DNA from 2 places in the Geobacillus sp. BK01 genome. Region 1 is predicted to be linked to the other one. Evidence: a T-box and tRNA genes for the amino acid it is inferred to sense, from the RefSeq annotation. Region 1 holds a T-box; the other holds one or more tRNA genes.

Region 1 (9,101 bases):
ATTCAGCCGGTCCGTGAAATTGGCGCGCTTTTGCGCGATCACCCGGCTTACTTTCATACCGATGCTGTCCAAGCGTACGGGCTTATTCCGATTGATGTCAACGAATACGGCATCGATTTGTTGTCGCTTTCCGGCCATAAAATTAACGGTCCGAAAGGGAGTGGGGCGCTTTATGTCCGGGAAACGGTGAAAATCACCCCGCTTCTGTTCGGCGGCGAACAAGAGCGAAAACGACGGGCCGGGACGGAAAATGTACCCGGCATGATCGGTTTGGCGCAGGCGGCGGAGATTGTGGAGCGGACGAGGGATGAAAAGCGCAGGCAGTACGCGGCTTGGCGCGAGGCGATGCTTGACGTTTTCCGCTCTTCAGGCATCGACTATACGGTCAACGGCAGTCCGGACGGTTTGCCGCATATTTTAAATGTTGCTTTCCCGGGAACGAACGTCGAATCGCTGCTTGTGAACCTGGACTTAGCCGGTATCGCCGCCTCAAGCGGATCGGCGTGCACGGCCGGATCAATCGACCCGTCACATGTGCTTGTTGCCATGTGTGGAAAGGAGTCCGATCGCATTCGCTCGTCTGTCCGCTTCAGCTTCGGACTTGGCAATACAAAAGAACAAATTGAGCGAGCCGCTGAAGAAACGGTGAACATTGTCAAGCGGCTCACCGACCGGTAAGGAGGTGAAACGGCATGAACAAAGCGCCACACGAAACGCGCGTCGTTGTCGGCATGTCCGGCGGAGTCGATTCGTCGGTTGCCGCGCTGCTGCTCAAAGAGCAAGGGTATGATGTCATCGGCATTTTTATGAAAAACTGGGATGACACTGATGAAAACGGCGTTTGTACGGCGACCGAAGATTATGAAGATGTTGTGCGCGTCTGCAACCAAATCGGCATTCCGTATTATGCGGTCAACTTTGAACAGCAATATTGGGACAAAGTGTTTACGTACTTTTTGGACGAATACAAAGCCGGGCGCACCCCGAACCCGGACGTGATGTGCAACAAAGAAATTAAATTCAAGGCGTTTTTGGAACATGCCATGTCGATTGGCGCCGATTATGTGGCGACCGGCCATTACGCCCGCGTCGAGTTTCGTGACGGTGAATTTAAAATGTTGCGCGGGGCTGATCCGAACAAAGACCAAACGTACTTTTTAAATCAGCTCGGCCAAGCCCAGCTATCGAAAGTGATGTTTCCGATCGGCCATTTGCACAAGGCGGACGTGCGCCGGATCGCGAAAGAAGCCGGGCTTGCCACCGCCGGAAAAAAAGACAGCACCGGCATTTGCTTTATCGGCGAGCGGGACTTCAAAGAATTTTTAAGCCAGTATTTGCCGGCCCAGCCCGGGGTGATGAAAACGCTCGACGGCGAGGTGAAAGGGCGGCATGACGGGGTGATGTATTACACGATCGGCCAACGCCATGGGCTTGGCATCGGCGGCAGCGGCGAACCATGGTTTGTCGTCGGCAAAGATGTGCGCGAAAACGTGCTCTATGTCGCCCAAGGGTTTGAAAACGACTATTTGTACTCCACATCATTAAAAGCAGTCCACGTCAACTGGGTATCCGACCGCAAGCCGGAAGCGCCGTTCCGCTGCACAGCGAAATTCCGCTACCGCCAGCCGGATGTCGGCGTCGAAGTTCGTCCGCTTCCGGACGGCAAAGCCGAAGTTGTGTTCGATGCGCCGGCGCGGGCGGTGACGCCGGGTCAGGCGGTTGTTTTTTACAGCGGTGACGAATGTCTCGGCGGTGGCACGATTGACGAAGTGTTTCGCAACGGTGAAAAACTTTGGTATGTCGGCTGACTGGAATTATGCCGCGCTAGCGGTGAACCCTCAACCGAGTGTTTGGTTGAGGGGTTTTTGCAATTGCCGGAGAAGAGCGAACGAATGTACTGATATGCAAGTTTGGGAGGGATGAGCGGTGGCCAATCTCAATGAACAAGGGCTTTCGCATATGCGCGCAGGGGAATACGAAGAAGCGCTCCGTTGCTTTTCTGAAGCGGTGAATGAATATCCGGATGACCCGGCCGGCTATATTAACATCGGCACCGTTTTGGCCGCAGCCGGCGAGGAAGAGAAGGCGCTCGAATGCTTCCGGCAGGCGCTCACGCTTGATGAACAGGCGGCGGCAGCCTATTATGGCATCGGCACGGTGCACTACAGGCGCGAGCAGTTTGCCGAAGCGAAAAATATGTTTGAGCGGGCGCTCCAACTAGGGCTTGATGATGCCGATACGCACTTTATGCTCGGCATGTCGCTATCGCGGCTTGAGATGCCGCGCCTGGCGCTGCCGTATTTGCAGCGGGCAGCGGAACTGAACGAGGGGGATGCTGAGGCGCTCTTTCAACTCGGTCTTTGCCTCGCCACCCTCGATTATGTCGATGAGGCGAAACGGTATTTCGAAAAAACATTGGAGCGGGATCCGCGCCATGCTGACGCCTATTACAATTTAGGGGTCATTTATGTGTACAAAGACGATCCAGCCGCTGCCCGCGATTTATTTGCCGCCGCTTTGGACGTTAATCCGGATCACGTGCTTGCCGGGTATGGAAAGAAGCTGGCAGAAAAGCGGCTTGCGCCGTAAAAAAGGCAGGGGATGACGGGTGCAAGAGCAGCAATCGCTCGCGCTCGACGGACGTACGTTTATTAAAGGGGCATGTTTAGGTGTTATTTTCCACAATGAGGAAACCTTATATACTGTCGTCCGCATCCGCGTGGAAGAAACGAACGAAGCGGCTGTCGAGGAAGAAGTGGTTGTCACCGGCTATTTTCCTCGTTTGAATGAAGGGGATGTGTACGTCTTTTACGGACAGTTCCGCCAACATCCGCGCTTTGGCCGCCAGTATGCGGCCGAGCAGTTCCGCAAACAGCTTCCGAATACGAAAGAAGGAGTCATTCATTATTTGTCAAGCGGCTTGTTTAAAGGGATCGGTAAAAAAACGGCGACAGCGATTGTTGAGGCGCTCGGCGAAAACGCGATCGCCGTGATTTTGCGCGATCCGGAGGCGCTTTTGCGCGTGCCGAAGCTGACGAAGCAAAAGGCGAAACAGTTGTATGAAACACTCTGCGCCCATGAAGGGCTCGAACAGACCATGATCGCTCTCACCCAGCTCGGCTTTGGCCCGCAGCTGGCGATGAAAATTTACCAGGCATACGGCGAAGAGACGATGGATATCATTCATGAAAATCCGTACCAGCTCGTCGAAGACATTGAAGGGATCGGTTTTGGCCGCGCTGATGACCTCGGGCGCCAGCTCGGCATTTCCGGCAGCCATCCGGCCCGGCTGCGCGCCGCCTGCCTGTTTGTCCTTGAGCAGGTATGCTTGCAAGAAGGTCACGTCTATATGAAGGAGGAAGAGCTCGTCAGCCGCATTGGCGAACTGCTTGGCGGGAACCCGAACGGGGCGGTCGATGGACAAGCCATCGGACAGACGCTCCTGATGTTAAGCGAAGAAGGAAAGCTGATCGTGGAACAAGGACGTTATTATCTTCCCTCGCTTTACTTCGCCGAAAAGGGGATCGCCGCCAACATTCGGCGGTTGCTCGGGCAAACGCCGCCATCGGCCTCATTTCCTGAGTCGGAGTTTTTGCTGGCGCTTGGGGCGCTCGAGGAGCGGCTCGGAATGCAATACGCCCCCCAGCAAAAAGAGGCGATCCAACGGGCGCTTTCATCACCGCTTTTCATTTTAACGGGGGGGCCGGGAACCGGAAAAACAACGGTGATTAAAGGGATCGTTGAGCTGTTTGCCTCTCTAAACGGTGTATCGCTCGATCCCGCCCATTACAAAAGCGGCGAGCCGTTTCCGGTGCTGCTCGCCGCTCCGACCGGCCGGGCGGCAAAGCGGATGAGCGAAGCGACTGGGCTGCCGTCGGCGACGATTCACCGGCTGCTTGGCTGGAACGGAGCGGAAGGGTTCAGCCATGATGAACATGAGCCGATTGCCGGCAAGCTGCTTGTCGTTGATGAAGTGTCAATGGTCGATACATGGTTGGCCAATCAGCTGTTAAAGGCAGTGCCGGACGGGATGCAAGTCATTTTTGTGGGCGACGAAGATCAGCTTCCGTCCGTCGGACCAGGCCAAGTGTTGAGAGATTTGCTCGAGTCAGGCGTTATCCCGTCGGTGCGGCTGACCGAGGTGTATCGCCAAGCGGAAGGATCGTCGATCATCGGGCTCGCCCACGCGATGAAGCGCGGCGTCGTGCCGGCTGACTTAACCGCCCCGAAGGCGGATCGCTCCTTTATTCGCTGCCGCGCCGGACAAGTGGCGGATGTCGTCCGGCAAATTGCTGACAACGCACGCAACAAAGGGTTTTCCGTCAAAGACATTCAAGTGCTCGCTCCGATGTACCGCGGCCCGGCCGGCATCGATCAGCTAAACAAAGTGCTGCAGGGGCTGTTCAATCCCCCGGCTGACGGGAAGCGGGAGCTTTCGATCGGCGATGTGGTGTATCGTGTCGGCGATAAAGTGCTGCAGCTCGTCAATCAGCCGGAAGACAACGTGTTTAACGGCGATATCGGTGAAGTCGTCGCCATTTTTTACGCCAAAGAAAATACAGAAAAGCAAGACTTGCTCGTCGTCTCGTTTGATGGCATTGAAGTGACGTACACAAGACAAGACTTGGCGCAAATTACCCATGCGTATTGCTGCTCGGTCCATAAGGCGCAAGGGAGCGAATTTCCGATCGTCATTTTACCTGTTGTCAAAAGTTATTACCGGATGTTGAAGCGGAATTTGCTGTATACGGCAGTGACGAGAAGCAAGCAATTTCTCATTTTGTGTGGCGAGGAAGAAGCGTTTCGGTTCGGTGTTGCCCAGCGGGGCGACGGAGCGCGCCAGACGGCGCTTGCCGAAAAGCTGGCGGCTGCGGCTGCGCCGTTTGTCGAAGGTGAGCTGCCGCTTGAAGATGCGGACATCGGGATGGAAAACGTTACGCCGTATGACTTTATGGGCGATGAGTCAAGCTAAAAGTGGCTGGAAAGGTGGGGAGAATGATGCGGACGTTTTCCGACGTCAAAGGGCTTCCCATTTATGAACAAACGACAGGGAAAGCGGTCGGGGCGATCGCCGACATTTGGTTTACCAGCCACGGAACGGTCAAAGGGCTTGTCGCGGAACGGAGCGGCCTATTTGGCCGCCGCCGCTACTTGCCGCTTTCGGCCGTGCAGTCGTTGCAACACGACCGGATCATCATTCGTGATGCTGACAGCTTCCAGCCGTTTCCCTCTCCTGAAAGCGGCCACTCTCTTTACGGTGAGCGCGGCATCGCCGGCAGTATGGTTGTCGCCGCAGACGGAACAACGATCGGCTTGCTTGATGATGTATATTTTGATGGGCAATTGGGCAAAATTGACGGATACGAGATTAGCGAGGGATTTTTTTCTGACTTGACCGAAGGAAAGAAACGAATGGAGGCAGCTCCGTTCACCGCCAAGGAAGGCGTCGTCACCGTCGAAACAATGTGGTAAGGAGAGTGGCTGTCGATGCTCATTTGCCCGAATTGCAAACGGAAAAATTTAGGGAAGATCGGTGTCAACCAATATTACTGCTGGGATTGCTTTATTGAGCTGTCTGTCTCGAAAGGAATGATTCACGCCCATCAAGTCGAGGAAGATGGGACGCTAAGCTCTCTCGACGACTTGTTTGACGACCATGAGCGCACGATCCAATTTTAGGGGGGACAGGCATGAACCGGACGATGACTTCGCTGTTGGCCGTAGGTTTAGGTGTCGCTGCTTATCAGCTTGCCCAGCGCAACGATTGGATGAACGGCCGCACGATGCGGAGAATGCGCCGCCGCTTGATGCAAGCGATCCGCTGATGGCCCCGCCGCCTTCCGCCCGAACGGCGGTGGCGGCGGTTTTTTGTCTGTTACCAAATAGCGGAAGGATCAGGACGGCATATTTCTCCTCCTATCTCTTACACTAAACGGTAGGAGGTGTGGCGATGGGGGAGCAACAATGGCTGTCATTTCTCCGCATCGGAAAATGGCTGCTCGTGACCGCAATCGTCTATTTAATCGTCCGGATGAAAGAAGTTTGGTGGCCGGTCGTCGATTTTATCGCCACCGCTCTGGCCCCGTTTTTGCTGGCGGCGTTTATTACGTATTTGTTGCATCCGCTCGTGGAGTATATCCATGGCAAAGGGATGCCGCGGGCACTTGCCATTTTGCTCATTTATTTCTTGTTTTTCGGTTCGATCGGCTACGGCATGTATCGCGGTATACCGGTGCTGATCGCCCAGCTGCGCGAATTGGACGAACGGTTGCCATCATTGATGAATACATACCGGCAGTGGGCGCGCTATATCCACGATGAAACGTCGACGTGGCCGATGGAAGTGCACACGCGTATTGAAGCGATGTTTGTGCAACTTGAGCAGGCTGCTGCCAAGGCGGTCACGATGGCGATGAGCGCGGCCCAATCGTTTATTGGTTCAGCAGCGACATTTCTCCTCATTCCGTTTATCGTGTTTTATATGCTAAAAGATATCGACGTGCTGAAAAAAGCGGTTTGGTATATGACGCCAAAGCGGTGGCGCGGGCCGGGGATGGCGTTTTTAAAAGATGTTGACGAGTCGCTCGGCGGCTATATTCGCGGCCAGCTGTTCGTCTGTGCGGCGATCGGCCTGATGGCGTCGCTCGGCCTTTGGCTCGCCGGCATGGACTATCCGCTTTTGCTTGGATTTATCATCGGATTAACGAACATTATTCCGTATTTCGGTCCGTTGATCGGCGCGATCCCGGCGGCGATTTTGGCGGCGACCATTTCGCTTAAAATGGTCATTATCGTGCTGATCATCATTTTTGCCTTGCAGTTTTTAGAAGGCAATATTTTATCACCGCTCATTGTGGGCAAAAGCGTGCACATGCATCCGCTCATCATTATGTTGGCGTTGTTTGCCGGCGGTGAGCTTGCCGGTGTGCCCGGCCTCATTCTCGCCGTTCCGGCTGCGGCGGTGCTGAAAGTGGCTCTTGCGCATTGGAAAGAGCATTATGCCCCGCATTGACAAATGCTTGCTGCTTGTCTATAATTTTTCAGTGAAAAACGCAAATCTATAACGCGATGACGGATCGAGTATGTTGCAGTCCATCTTAACGCGCAATCCCGCGCACAGAGAGGAATTTCCGCGGCTGAAAGAAATTCCAGATGAAGGGCAACAGAAGGCTAATCCGGAGCGCAGGCAAAACCTGACGCAAGGCTGCGTTACGGCCAAAGAGGTGATGGGCGCTTTTTGCCCATAAACAGGGTGGTACCGCGAGCATAACTCTCGTCCCTGCAAGGGGATGAGAGTTTTTTTATATAAAAGACCAAAGGGGAGGATCATCATGAAAAAGCTGACATCTGCCGAAGTGCGGCGCATGTTTTTGGAGTTTTTCCAAGAAAAAGGTCATGAGGTCGAGCCGAGCGCCTCGCTCATTCCGGTCGACGACCCGTCGCTATTATGGATCAACAGCGGCGTCGCGACGTTGAAAAAATATTTTGACGGCCGCATTATTCCGGACAATCCGCGCATTTGCAACGCGCAAAAATCGATCCGTACAAACGACATTGAAAATGTCGGAAAAACGGCGCGTCACCATACGTTTTTTGAAATGCTCGGCAACTTTTCCATCGGCGATTATTTCAAGCGCGAAGCGATTCACTGGGCATGGGAGTTTTTAACAAGCGACAAATGGATCGGCTTTGATCCGGAACGGTTGTCGGTCACCGTTCATCCGGAAGACGAAGAGGCGTACGACATTTGGCATCACGAAATCGGCTTGCCAGAAGAGCGGATCATTCGTCTCGAAGGGAACTTCTGGGATATCGGTGAAGGCCCAAGCGGCCCGAATACAGAGATTTTTTACGATCGTGGGGAAGCGTTTGGCAACGACCCGAACGATCCGGAACTGTATCCGGGTGGGGAGAACGACCGCTATTTGGAAGTGTGGAATCTCGTCTTTTCCCAGTTCAACCATAACCCGGACGGCACGTATACGCCGCTGCCGAAGAAAAACATTGATACCGGCATGGGCTTAGAGCGGATGTGCTCGATTTTACAGGATGTGCCGACCAACTTTGAAACCGATTTGTTCCTGCCGATCATCCGTACGACTGAACAAATCGCCGGCGAGCGGTATGGCGAAGACCGGGAGAAAGACGTCGCGTTTAAAGTGATCGCCGACCATATTCGCGCGGTTACGTTTGCAATCGGTGACGGGGCGCTGCCGTCAAACGAGGGCCGCGGCTATGTATTGCGCCGCTTGCTGCGCCGTGCGGTGCGCTATGCGAAGCAAATCGGCATTGAACGCCCGTTTATGTACGAACTCGTTCCGGTCGTCGGCGAAATTATGCACGACTACTATCCGGAAGTGAAAGAAAAAGCCGACTTTATCCAACGGGTCATCCGGAATGAAGAAGAGCGGTTCCATGAAACCCTTCACGAAGGACTCGCCATTTTAAGCGATGTGATCGAGAAGGCCAAAGCCGAAGGAAGCGACGTCATTCCAGGCGAGGATGTATTCCGCCTGTATGATACGTACGGCTTCCCGGTCGAGCTGACGGAGGAATACGCGGCCGAAGCCGGAATGAAAGTCGACCATGATGGGTTTGAACGGGAGATGGAACGGCAGCGCGAACGGGCGCGCGCCGCCCGCCAAGACGTGGATTCGATGCAGGTGCAAGGCGGCGTCCTTGGCGACATTAAAGACGAAAGCCGCTTTGTCGGCTACGATGAGCTCGTCGCTTCTTCCACCGTTCTCGCCATCGTCAAAGACGGGCAGCTTGTTGAGGAAGTTGGAGCTGGTGAAGAAGCGCAAATCATCGTCGATGTAACGCCGTTTTACGCCGAAAGCGGCGGGCAAATCGCCGACCAGGGCACGTTTGCCGGTGAGACAGGAACAGCGGTCGTCAAAGACGTTCAGAAGGCACCAAACGGCCAGCATCTTCATGCGATCGCCGTCGAACGCGGCACGGTGAAAAAAGGCGCGGTGTATACAGCGCGCGTTGATGAAGCGAAGCGGGCGCAAATCGTGAAAAACCATACGGCGACCCATTTGCTTCATCAAGCGTTAAAAGATGTGCTTGGCCGCCATGTCAATCAGGCTGGCTCTCTC
Region 2 (9,101 bases), on a different contig from region 1:
GCAAGGAAACGCACCCGGGCGCCGGAACGGAAAAGCCTTTTGGCGGCCTGGTACAAAACGGCGCTCCGTTGGTCGCTTGACCATAAACTGATCGTCAGCGGCGCGGCCGTATTGCTGCTTGCGGCCAGCTTACTCCTCGTTCCGCGCGTCGGGGTCAGCTTCTTGCCGTCCGATGAACAAAAGATGATCGTCGCCACCTACAGTCCCGCCCCGGGGCAAACGGCCAATGACGTGGAGCGCATCGCCAAAGAAGTCGAGTCGTTTTTCCAAAAGCGCGACGGGGTGGCGAACATCCAACTGTCGGTCGGCGGGGGCAACCCGATGAACCCGGGACAAGACAATGCGGCGCTGTTTTATGTCGAGTATGATCCCGATGTGAAAAGCTTTGCCGAAGAGAAGGAAACGGTGATGAAGGCGCTTGAGGGGCGCGGCGACAAAGGGGAATGGCAAAGCCAAGATATTTCCGGCACAGGCGCCTCGAATGTCATTGAGCTCAACGTCTATGGCGATCAAATGGAAGACATCGAACCGGTTGTGGAGGAAGTGGCGGACATTTTGCGCCGCCAGGAAGCCTTGACAAATGTCAAAACAAGCATGGCCGCCCGGTTTGACGAATATACGATCATGGCCGACCAACAAAAACTAAGCGAATTCGGGCTGACGGCCGCCCAAATTGCCGCGGCTTTGTCCGGCCAAGGCGAACGCCAGGCGATTGCGACAGTCCAGCAACACGATGAAGAGCTCAACGTTTACGTGGCCGGCAAAAAAGAGCAATACACCGATATTCACGATTTGCTGAAGACAACGATCCCGTCGCCGCTTGGCATCCAAGTGCCGATCGAGGACGTGGCCGAGTTGAAAAAAGGGCATACGTACAGCGAAATTCAGCGCCATGACGGCCGCGTGTATGCGAGCGTATCGGCGGAGGTGAAAACGAAAGACGTCGCCAACGTGTCGGCGGACGTGCAAAACGAACTCGACAAGCTGCGCCTTCCGTCCGGTGTCGACGTCCGGATGGGAGGGGTGACGGAAGACATTCAAGAGTCGTTCACCCAGCTCGGGCTGGCGATGCTTGCGGCTGTCGCCATCGTCTATTTCGTGCTTGTCGTCACGTTTGGCGGCGGTCTGGCGCCGTTTGCGATTTTGTTCTCGCTGCCGTTTGCCGTCATCGGCGCGCTGTTGGCGCTGTTTGCCGCCGGCGAAACGATCAGCATATCGGCGATGATCGGCATGTTGATGTTGATCGGGATTGTCGTGACGAATGCGATCGTCTTGATCGACCGCGTCATCCAGAAAGAACGCGAAGGGCTGCCGGTGCGCGACGCCCTCTTGGAAGCGGCCGGCACGCGCCTGCGCCCGATTCTCATGACCGCCATCGCGACGGTCGGCGCCCTGCTGCCGCTGGCGGTCGGCATGGAAGGCGGGGCGTTGATTTCAAAAGGGCTAGGGGTGACGGTCATCGGCGGCTTGACGAGCTCGACGCTTCTCACGTTGATCATCGTCCCGATCGTCTACGAGACGCTGATGAAATGGCGGAAAAAAGAACCGGCCAAAAGCGAATAGCGGCGTTGCGCGCGCGAAAAGACCGCGGCCGCACAGGCGGCGCAAGCCCGGAACGGACCGGGCTTGCGCTTTATTTTTACCGGATGTCCGAACGGGAGCGGAAGGGCGTAATCCCGTGAGGAGGCGAGAGACGTTTTGGAAACGAGAGGAACGGTCCGGTCCATTCCGGTCGTTTGCCGGAATGACCCGGGAGGCCCCCGCGTCCACCATCGGCAAGGGGGAAGCGGCAGCAGTCCACTTCGCGCGGCGGCCGGGAAAACGGCTGGGCTAAGCGCGGTGCGGTAGGCAAGCCTGGGCGGGATCCGCCGCGGTCTTTGCCGCGGCGCGATGTTCAGACGAGAGAGCGTTTTTCGCCGCCGGATGCGGCTTTTTAGGAGGCGCCCCAAGCGGAAGCGCCCTTTTGTTACGGCGCGGCGTCCGGTTTCCCGTAAGCGGCGCGCCGTTCAGACGGAAGAAGACGGCCCGGCCATGCGGGCGGCGCGCGCTGTCAACAACAAGGCGCAGGCGAAAAAGAGCACATCGTCGACCGCATAGACGAGACGGTAGCCGCCAATGGCAAACAGCGCGCTCCCGACCATCGGGCCGAACGCCATGCCCATATAGCGGAAAAAATTGTAGACGCCGATGGCGGTCGAGCGCCGCGCCTGAAAGACGTTCGTCAACACGGTCGTCTGAACCGGAAGCGACAAGCCTAAAAACAAGCCGAACATGGCGATGGCCAAAACTAGCAGCACGAGCGACCGCCCGGCGACGATCACGAAAAAGAAAATCGCCGCCACCGTCAAATACGCCGCCGCCGCCATGACGTGCCGGTCCGGCCAGCGCCCTTGAAGGCGGCCGCCGAGGAAGCTGCCGATGACAATCATCGACGACATGGCCAAATACACCGTCCCTTTTTCTTGCGCCGACAACCCGTAGCGGTCCGTCAAGATGCCCGGCAAAAAGACGAGAAAATTGTACAGTGAGTAATATTGCATAAACCCAAGCAAAACGATCGACGAACCGGCGCGATGGCGGAGCACCGCGGCGAAGTCGGAGAGGCGGAACGGGGCGGAGGCGGCGGTGTCCGGCTTCGTTTCCTTTAAAAACAAAAAGTTGCCGATGCCGACCAAACCGCCGGCGACAACGAGCGCCAAAAAGACGGCGTGAAACGGAAAATGCTCCGCCAACAATCCGCCGGCAATCGGCCCGATGACAGGCCCGAGCGACACCATCATTTGAAACGTCCCCATCGCCCTGCCCCGCTCTTTCCCGGCAAACAAATCGCCGATCACCGTAGCGGCGACGACCGAACCGGCGGCGATGCCGACGGCCTGCAAGGCGCGGAAACACAAAAGCGCATAAATGGAGGTGGAGAAAAAGCAGCCGAGCGAGGCGGCGACGTAGATGCCGACGCCGGCAAGCAACACCGTCCGCCGCCCTTTCCGGTCGGCGAGCGGCCCGTAGACGATTTGCATCATCGCCAAGAAAAAAGTGAAAATGGAAATCGTCAAGTTGATCCAAAACGAAGAAGTCGCCAACGCGGCTGTCACTTCTGGTAAAATAGGAGTGTAAATCGTCTGTGTAAACGGGCCGAGAAAGGCGGCAAGCGAGACGAGATAGACGACAAGCTGGCGTTTCATGTCGTTCTCCTTTCTTTGTGTTTGTACATAGTTATGATTATACTCTCGGTTTTTTCGCTTTTGGAACTGAAATGCGCTGCGAAAAAAGCGGCTTTGGACGCGAAAAAGGAATCGAAAAGGGGGGATTTCGGATGGAAAAGGGGGGATTTCGGATGGAACAATGGGTGATCCGCGATGCGACGGCGGCCGATTTGCCGCACATCGTCCGCATCTACAACGAAACGATCCCAAGCCGGATGGTGACGGCGGACTTGGAGCCTGTCACCGTTGAAAGCCGTGAAGCGTGGTTTGCAGCCCATGACCCGCACCACCGCCCACTTTGGGTCGTGGAAGACGGCGGCGCCATTTGCGCCTGGCTCAGCTTTCAGTCGTTTTACGGCCGCCCGGCGTACCGCCATACGGCGGAAGTGAGCATTTACATCGCCGAATCGCACCGCGGCCGGGGGCTTGGCACCACGCTGCTCAAGCGGGCGATCGACCAAGCGCCGGCTCTTGAGATCAAGACGCTGCTCGGCTTTGTTTTCGCCCATAACGAGCCGAGCTTGCGGCTTTTTGCCCGCTTCGGGTTTGAACGATGGGGATATTTTCCGCGCATCGCTGAGCTTGACGGCATCGAACGCGATTTAGTCATCGTCGGCAAACGGCTTGTATAGAATGGCGCCGGATGGGGCACGGATAATTATGACAATGCCAAGGAAAGAGGGAATGACATGAACGTCATGCCGATTCGGCTGTTTACGATTCAAGATGGCGAAGGATTTGTCGCCGACGCCTTTCAATGCCCGGTGACCGGCAACTTGATTTACAAATCGTCCGGCACGCCGTCGGTCATCGCGTATACCGATCTGACCGATGGGCAAATCATGCGCCTCGAAAAATACGGCTTTCGCCGGCTTGAGGCAGCGAAAGGGCGAATTGCCGGTGATGACGCCGCCCTTGAAGAGCTGCTTCCGAAACAATAGCGGCGGGTTGTCCCGCAGCCTGCACCAAAACAGCCTGTCCACACCGGACAGGCTGTTTCATTGACGGGGCCGAGACGCGGGCGGTCGGGCGTTTCGAGCCGCCATCGTCCGCCCGCACCGGTCATGTCCTCCGGCGGACGAGCCAATAGAGCGCGGCCGCCGCCAACAAACCAAACAACGTATAAACAACGGGATGGCCCGCGCGGTCTTTCGGCGCCGCCTCTTGATCGGAAGCGGACGGTTGATCGGCGCGCTGGCTGTCAGCAGACGGACGATCGGCGGACGGGCTGTCAGCGGGCGCCTCGTTTGCCGGCTTGTTGCCTTCAGGCCGCCTGTCATCAGGCGGCTGGCCCGCCCCGTTCGGCGTTGGCTTTTCATCCGCCTCGCCCTTTCCGTACATGCCCGCCCCCGTCCGTTTCGCCTCGTCCAGCGCGGCGCGGACGCGGTCTTCGTATTTGTAATCGCCATAGTCATAAAAGTCTTCCACCAATCCCGCTTTGGCGATCTCCTCTTGCAGCAGGCGGCCGTCCACCCACACCCAGGCGAGCAGCCGCTGGTACTTGTCAAACAACGTCTTCCCGTCCGTCTCAAGCGCAATGCCGCCTTTTTGCAGGCGGGAGCAGGTGAACTGGCTCGCCTCTTTTCCATACGGCTCGACGTCGATCGTGCTTTCCGGCGTATCGATGAACAAAAAGCGCGTCGTATACACGCGGCCGTTGAGGCGAAATTTCGCCGTGTCGCCGTCAATGCACTCGACAAGTTCAGCTTGATACGTGCGCCCGAGCCGAATCGTCGCTTCGTCCTCGTTCCCGCCGAGCGCATGGCCGTCGAGGTCAATGCGGTCAGGGGTGAGGTTCCGCTTGCATCGTTCATTGCCGTTGTATTTCTGAATCAGTTCGACAAGTTCTTCTTTCGTTTTCGCCTGTTTCGCGAGCGCAGTCGGTTCATGCAGCAAGTACGTGCAGTCGCTGTTGCGGAAATGTCCGCCCAATTCATCCAGCTCGCCAGGATGGGCGGCCGCATAGATCGGAACTACCATCACCAAACAACAAACGATCATGATCATCATTCGCCTCATCACGATCCCCCTCGCCAACATGTGCCGTCAAGCCGCGCCGGCTCGTTTCAAAGCCTAAATGCCGAACGGACCTTTCCGCTTGCAATCGGCGATTTTCACCCTTTTTTCCTTCCTTTTCTTCTTCCGATTAGGCAAAAATCGCGATTTTCACGCTCTTGCATCATTTGCTGCGGCGTCAAAGAAAGTTTATCAAAAAAATGGAACGTTTATAAAGAACTTTCACGTTGAAAGGGAAGGAGAGGGAGCGAATGGGGAAATTGCTTTTGGATGACCAACCGTTAATCGTGTTGCCGCAACTCGCTGTGGCGATCGGGCTGAACGAAAGCATCATCGTGCAGCAGCTGCACTATTGGCTTGAAAAAAGCGAGCACATTCACGACGGCCATCGCTGGGTGTACAACACATACAGCGACTGGCATCAACAGTTTCCGTTCTGGTCGGAAAGCACCATCCGCCGAATGATCACCAAACTGGAAAAAATGGGCGTCATCGTTTCGGCCAACTTCAATCGTTCCAAAATCGACAAAACGAAATGGTACCGGATCGACTACAGCCAACTTGCCGAAGTCACGAAACATTTGGCGGGCGAAAAATGTGAACAGACGCTTGACGGCGCCGCTGCAACGGTGTCGCACAGCGCGGCGGCCGTTCGTGAGGATGTTTTGAGCCGTCAAGGCGGCGGGCGTCGCGCCCAAAATGGCGCCTCGAGCGCCCAACTTGAACAGACGACGGGCCAAATGGACCGTTCGTCCGCGCAACATGAGCCGTCCAGCTGGTCAGATGAGACGGTCGAAGCGCTCAATTTGACAAGACCAATACCAGAGACAACAACAGAGAGGACATCAGAGAGAAAACGAGAAGAGGAAGAAGACGCGCGCGTGCGCACGTACAAAGAGATTGTCCGTTTCTGTGAGCAAAACGGGTTTGGAGCCATCGGCGGGTATTTGCGGGAAAAAATCAATATGTGGGTGGGCGATACGTCGGAGGAATTGGTTTTAGAGGCGCTGAAACTCGCGGTGGAAAACGATGCAAAACGATGGGCGTACGTCGAAACGGTCTTGCGCGACTGGGCCGACAAAGGGTACCGCACCGTCGGCGAAGTGCGCGCCGCGCGGCTTGTGTTTCGGGAACAGCGGCTGAAACAACGATCCGCCCCTTCCCCATCCGACGGCGGCCGGCCGGTGCGAAAACCGATCCGCACCGAGATTGTGCCTGACTGGCTGAACATGGATTACAGCACGCCGGAAGACGACGACTTTGACGTCGAACAGGCGCGCCGCGAGCTCGAGGAGCGGTTGAAAACATACAAAACCGGCCCGAACGGGTGAGATCGATGGCCAGGGGGGCGGGGGAATCGGAGCACCGTTTGCGCATGCCTTCCTATTCGAGGGGGAGCCGTTTCCCGAACGCGCATCAGGCTTGCCCGCCTAGAACGTGAAACCCATTGCCTGGGCGTGCTGATCCCGCCGCGGGGAAAGGCGGAATGTCAAGAATTTGACGCCCCCTAAACGGCCCAAGCCTTGGTAGTGCCATAGCGCCGAAAGAAGTCTCTCGTTCAAAACGAAGTGGAAGCGGAAGGGAAGTTCGGCTGTCTGTTGCGCTTGTTGAGCGGTTTGGTTGTTCGAAACGGAGTGAAAGCCGGAGGGGAGTTCGGCTCGAATCGCACATCGCGGGGGCATAGGGATGGCCCGCCCCATTTCCTGTCAAAGACAGCCCGCGCCTTCCGCCTCCAGGCGCAGGCGGCGGGACAATGCCGCGGGGTGACGGTTCATGGCCGTTTCCTGAGATCAGAAAAACAAAAAACCCTTGCTGCGCAAGGGTTTGACGGATGGAGCATACCGGGCTCGAACCGGTGACCTTCGCGCTGCCAGCACGACGCTCTCCCAACTGAGCTAATGCCCCGAACGATATGGATCATCTGTCCATGTTCCATTATATATAGTTTGGCGGCTGTTTGCAATCTTTTTTCATCAGCCGCTTTCAATATCGACATGGACGACGGCGTCAATGGAGCGAATGGCGTAATAAATGTCGGCGGTCGAGCGCTTTTGGTCAATGACGGCTTTTAATTTCAGCAGATGCTCATTTTCCTCAACGTCTTTAATGCGGATCGTTTTAATATTGATGCGCTGCTGTTTTAAGTGGTCAATCACTTTGGCGATGTTTTTCGCATCATCGACTGTAATTTGCAGCATCACCTCTTTTTCGCGCAGTTGCTTCGGACCGAAAAAGTTGATTAAAAATGGAATGAGTTCGACGCTGACAATAAGCAGCGCCACACCGAACGCCGACTCCCAATAAAAGCCCGCGCCGACCGCCACGCCAATCCCTGCCGCCCCCCAAATGATCGCGGCGGTCGTCAGCCCGGTGATGCTGTCGTTGCCGCGGCGCAAAATGACGCCCGCTCCGAGGAACCCAACCCCGGATACGATTTGCGCGGCAAGGCGGAGCGGGTCCATTGTAATATGATCCCGGGACGGGAAAATGTACGCCGACTCGATTGAGACGATGGTCAACAAACAACTGGAAATGGAGATCACAAGACACGTTTTCAACCCGACCGGTTTTCGTTTCAATTCCCGTTCCAACCCGATAATGAGTCCAAGGATGGCGGAAATCCCTAATTTGAGGAACGGATCAAACATCATTTTTTCTCACTCCGTTCGTGATATAATGGTTGAGAAAACGATAGGTAAGGAGATGGAAATATGAAGCCGCCAAGCACGGCGAAATCGTATGCTGCGTTATTGATCGGCGCGCTCGCGGTGTCGACATCGGCCATTTTCGTCAAATGGTCGGCGGCGCCGTCGGCCGTCATTGCGTTTTACCGGCTCTTTTTCGCGGTTGTCATCATGACGCCGTTTTTTCTTCGCCATATCCACGAACTGAAGCACATTTCCCGGCGTGACTGGTGGTTTTCGATTTGTTCCGGGGTGTTGCTTGCATTCCATTTTATTCTTTGGTTTGAGTCGCTTGACTATACATCGGTAGCGAGCTCGGTTGTGCTCGTGACGCTGCAGCCGCTGTTCGCTTTTGCGGGCGGAGCGCTCTTTTTCCGCGAGCGGTTGACGGCAGGCGCGCTCGCAAGCGCCGTTTTGGCGATTGCCGGAAGCGTCTTGATCAGCTGGGGCGATTTTCGCGTCAGCGGCGAAGCGCTCTATGGGGACATGTTGGCGTTGGTGGCGTGCGCGATGGTGACGGCGTACTGGCTGTTCGGCCAGGAAGTGCGCCAACGGTTGTCCCTCATGACGTATACGTATATCGTGTACAGCTTCAGTGCGGCTACGCTGTTTTTGTACGCCGTCTTGTCCCGGTTTTCGCTAACCGCCTACCAACCGGCCGACTGGCTTTGTTTTCTCGCCTTGGCGGTTGTCCCGACGTTGTTTGGCCACTCGGTGATGAACTGGGCCGTCAAATGGGTGAGCGCCTCGACGGTGTCGATGGCGATTTTGTTTGAACCGATTGGCGCGGCAGCTTTGGCATATTGGCTGCTCGATGAACCGATCCGCCTGTTTCAATGGATCGGTGGTATTTTTATTTTAACAGGAATCGGACTGTATTTGTGGGAGAAAAACGAAAAAGGGCCGCTAACGATACAAGAAAGCAGCGGACCCTAACGTCCCAGCGATCCATGGCAGGCGGCGAAGCGGCAGACGAAATTCATCGAAGTTGCGGGCGAATTGGGACAAATAAAGAAAATTCACCTGCGTAATGTGCGGCAGAAGGTAGGCGGACTTTGTCGCCCCCCGTTTTCGCCTTCGGTTGAGCGCAGCGATGATGCCGTCCGCTGTCTCGATGCCGATGCCATGTCCGTAAAACAAGCCATCGCCCAAGTAAATGGTGTTCTCTCCTTGCCATTGCGGTGTCAGCGGATCA

The links. The T-box of region 1 lies ahead of alaS (alanine--tRNA ligase). A T-box ahead of a tRNA ligase gene usually reads a tRNA of that ligase, here a tRNA-Ala.
Region 2: it encodes a tRNA-Ala, which carries the amino acid that the T-box ahead of alaS (alanine--tRNA ligase) is inferred to sense. The anticodon was not compared.

What each region holds. Positions count from the first base shown of each region.
Region 1 is NZ_JBQPTH010000001.1:167,327-176,427, forward strand. Features, by position in the region: gene ACTVDO_RS00830 (cysteine desulfurase family protein) at 1-678, shown strand, start outside; gene mnmA (tRNA 2-thiouridine(34) synthase MnmA) at 693-1,808, shown strand; gene ACTVDO_RS00840 (tetratricopeptide repeat protein) at 1,927-2,589, shown strand; gene recD2 (SF1B family DNA helicase RecD2) at 2,609-4,972, shown strand; gene ACTVDO_RS00850 (PRC-barrel domain-containing protein) at 4,999-5,472, shown strand; gene ACTVDO_RS00855 (hypothetical protein) at 5,488-5,679, shown strand; gene ACTVDO_RS00860 (YrzQ family protein) at 5,691-5,825, shown strand; gene ACTVDO_RS00865 (AI-2E family transporter) at 5,951-7,012, shown strand; T-box leader at 7,060-7,284, shown strand; gene alaS (alanine--tRNA ligase) at 7,332-9,101, shown strand, end outside.
Region 2 is NZ_JBQPTH010000008.1:1,064-10,164, reverse strand. Features, by position in the region: gene ACTVDO_RS10155 (efflux RND transporter permease subunit) at 1-1,563, shown strand, start outside; gene ACTVDO_RS10150 (hypothetical protein) at 1,699-1,848, shown strand; gene ACTVDO_RS10145 (MFS transporter) at 2,007-3,185, opposite strand; gene ACTVDO_RS10140 (GNAT family N-acetyltransferase) at 3,338-3,838, shown strand; gene ACTVDO_RS10135 (hypothetical protein) at 3,896-4,147, shown strand; gene ACTVDO_RS10130 (thermonuclease family protein) at 4,269-5,225, opposite strand; gene ACTVDO_RS10125 (DnaD domain-containing protein) at 5,474-6,553, shown strand; tRNA gene ACTVDO_RS10120 (tRNA-Ala) at 7,055-7,127, opposite strand; gene ACTVDO_RS10115 (MgtC/SapB family protein) at 7,196-7,873, opposite strand; gene ACTVDO_RS10110 (DMT family transporter) at 7,934-8,842, shown strand; gene ACTVDO_RS10105 (protein-glutamine gamma-glutamyltransferase) at 8,813-9,101, opposite strand, start outside.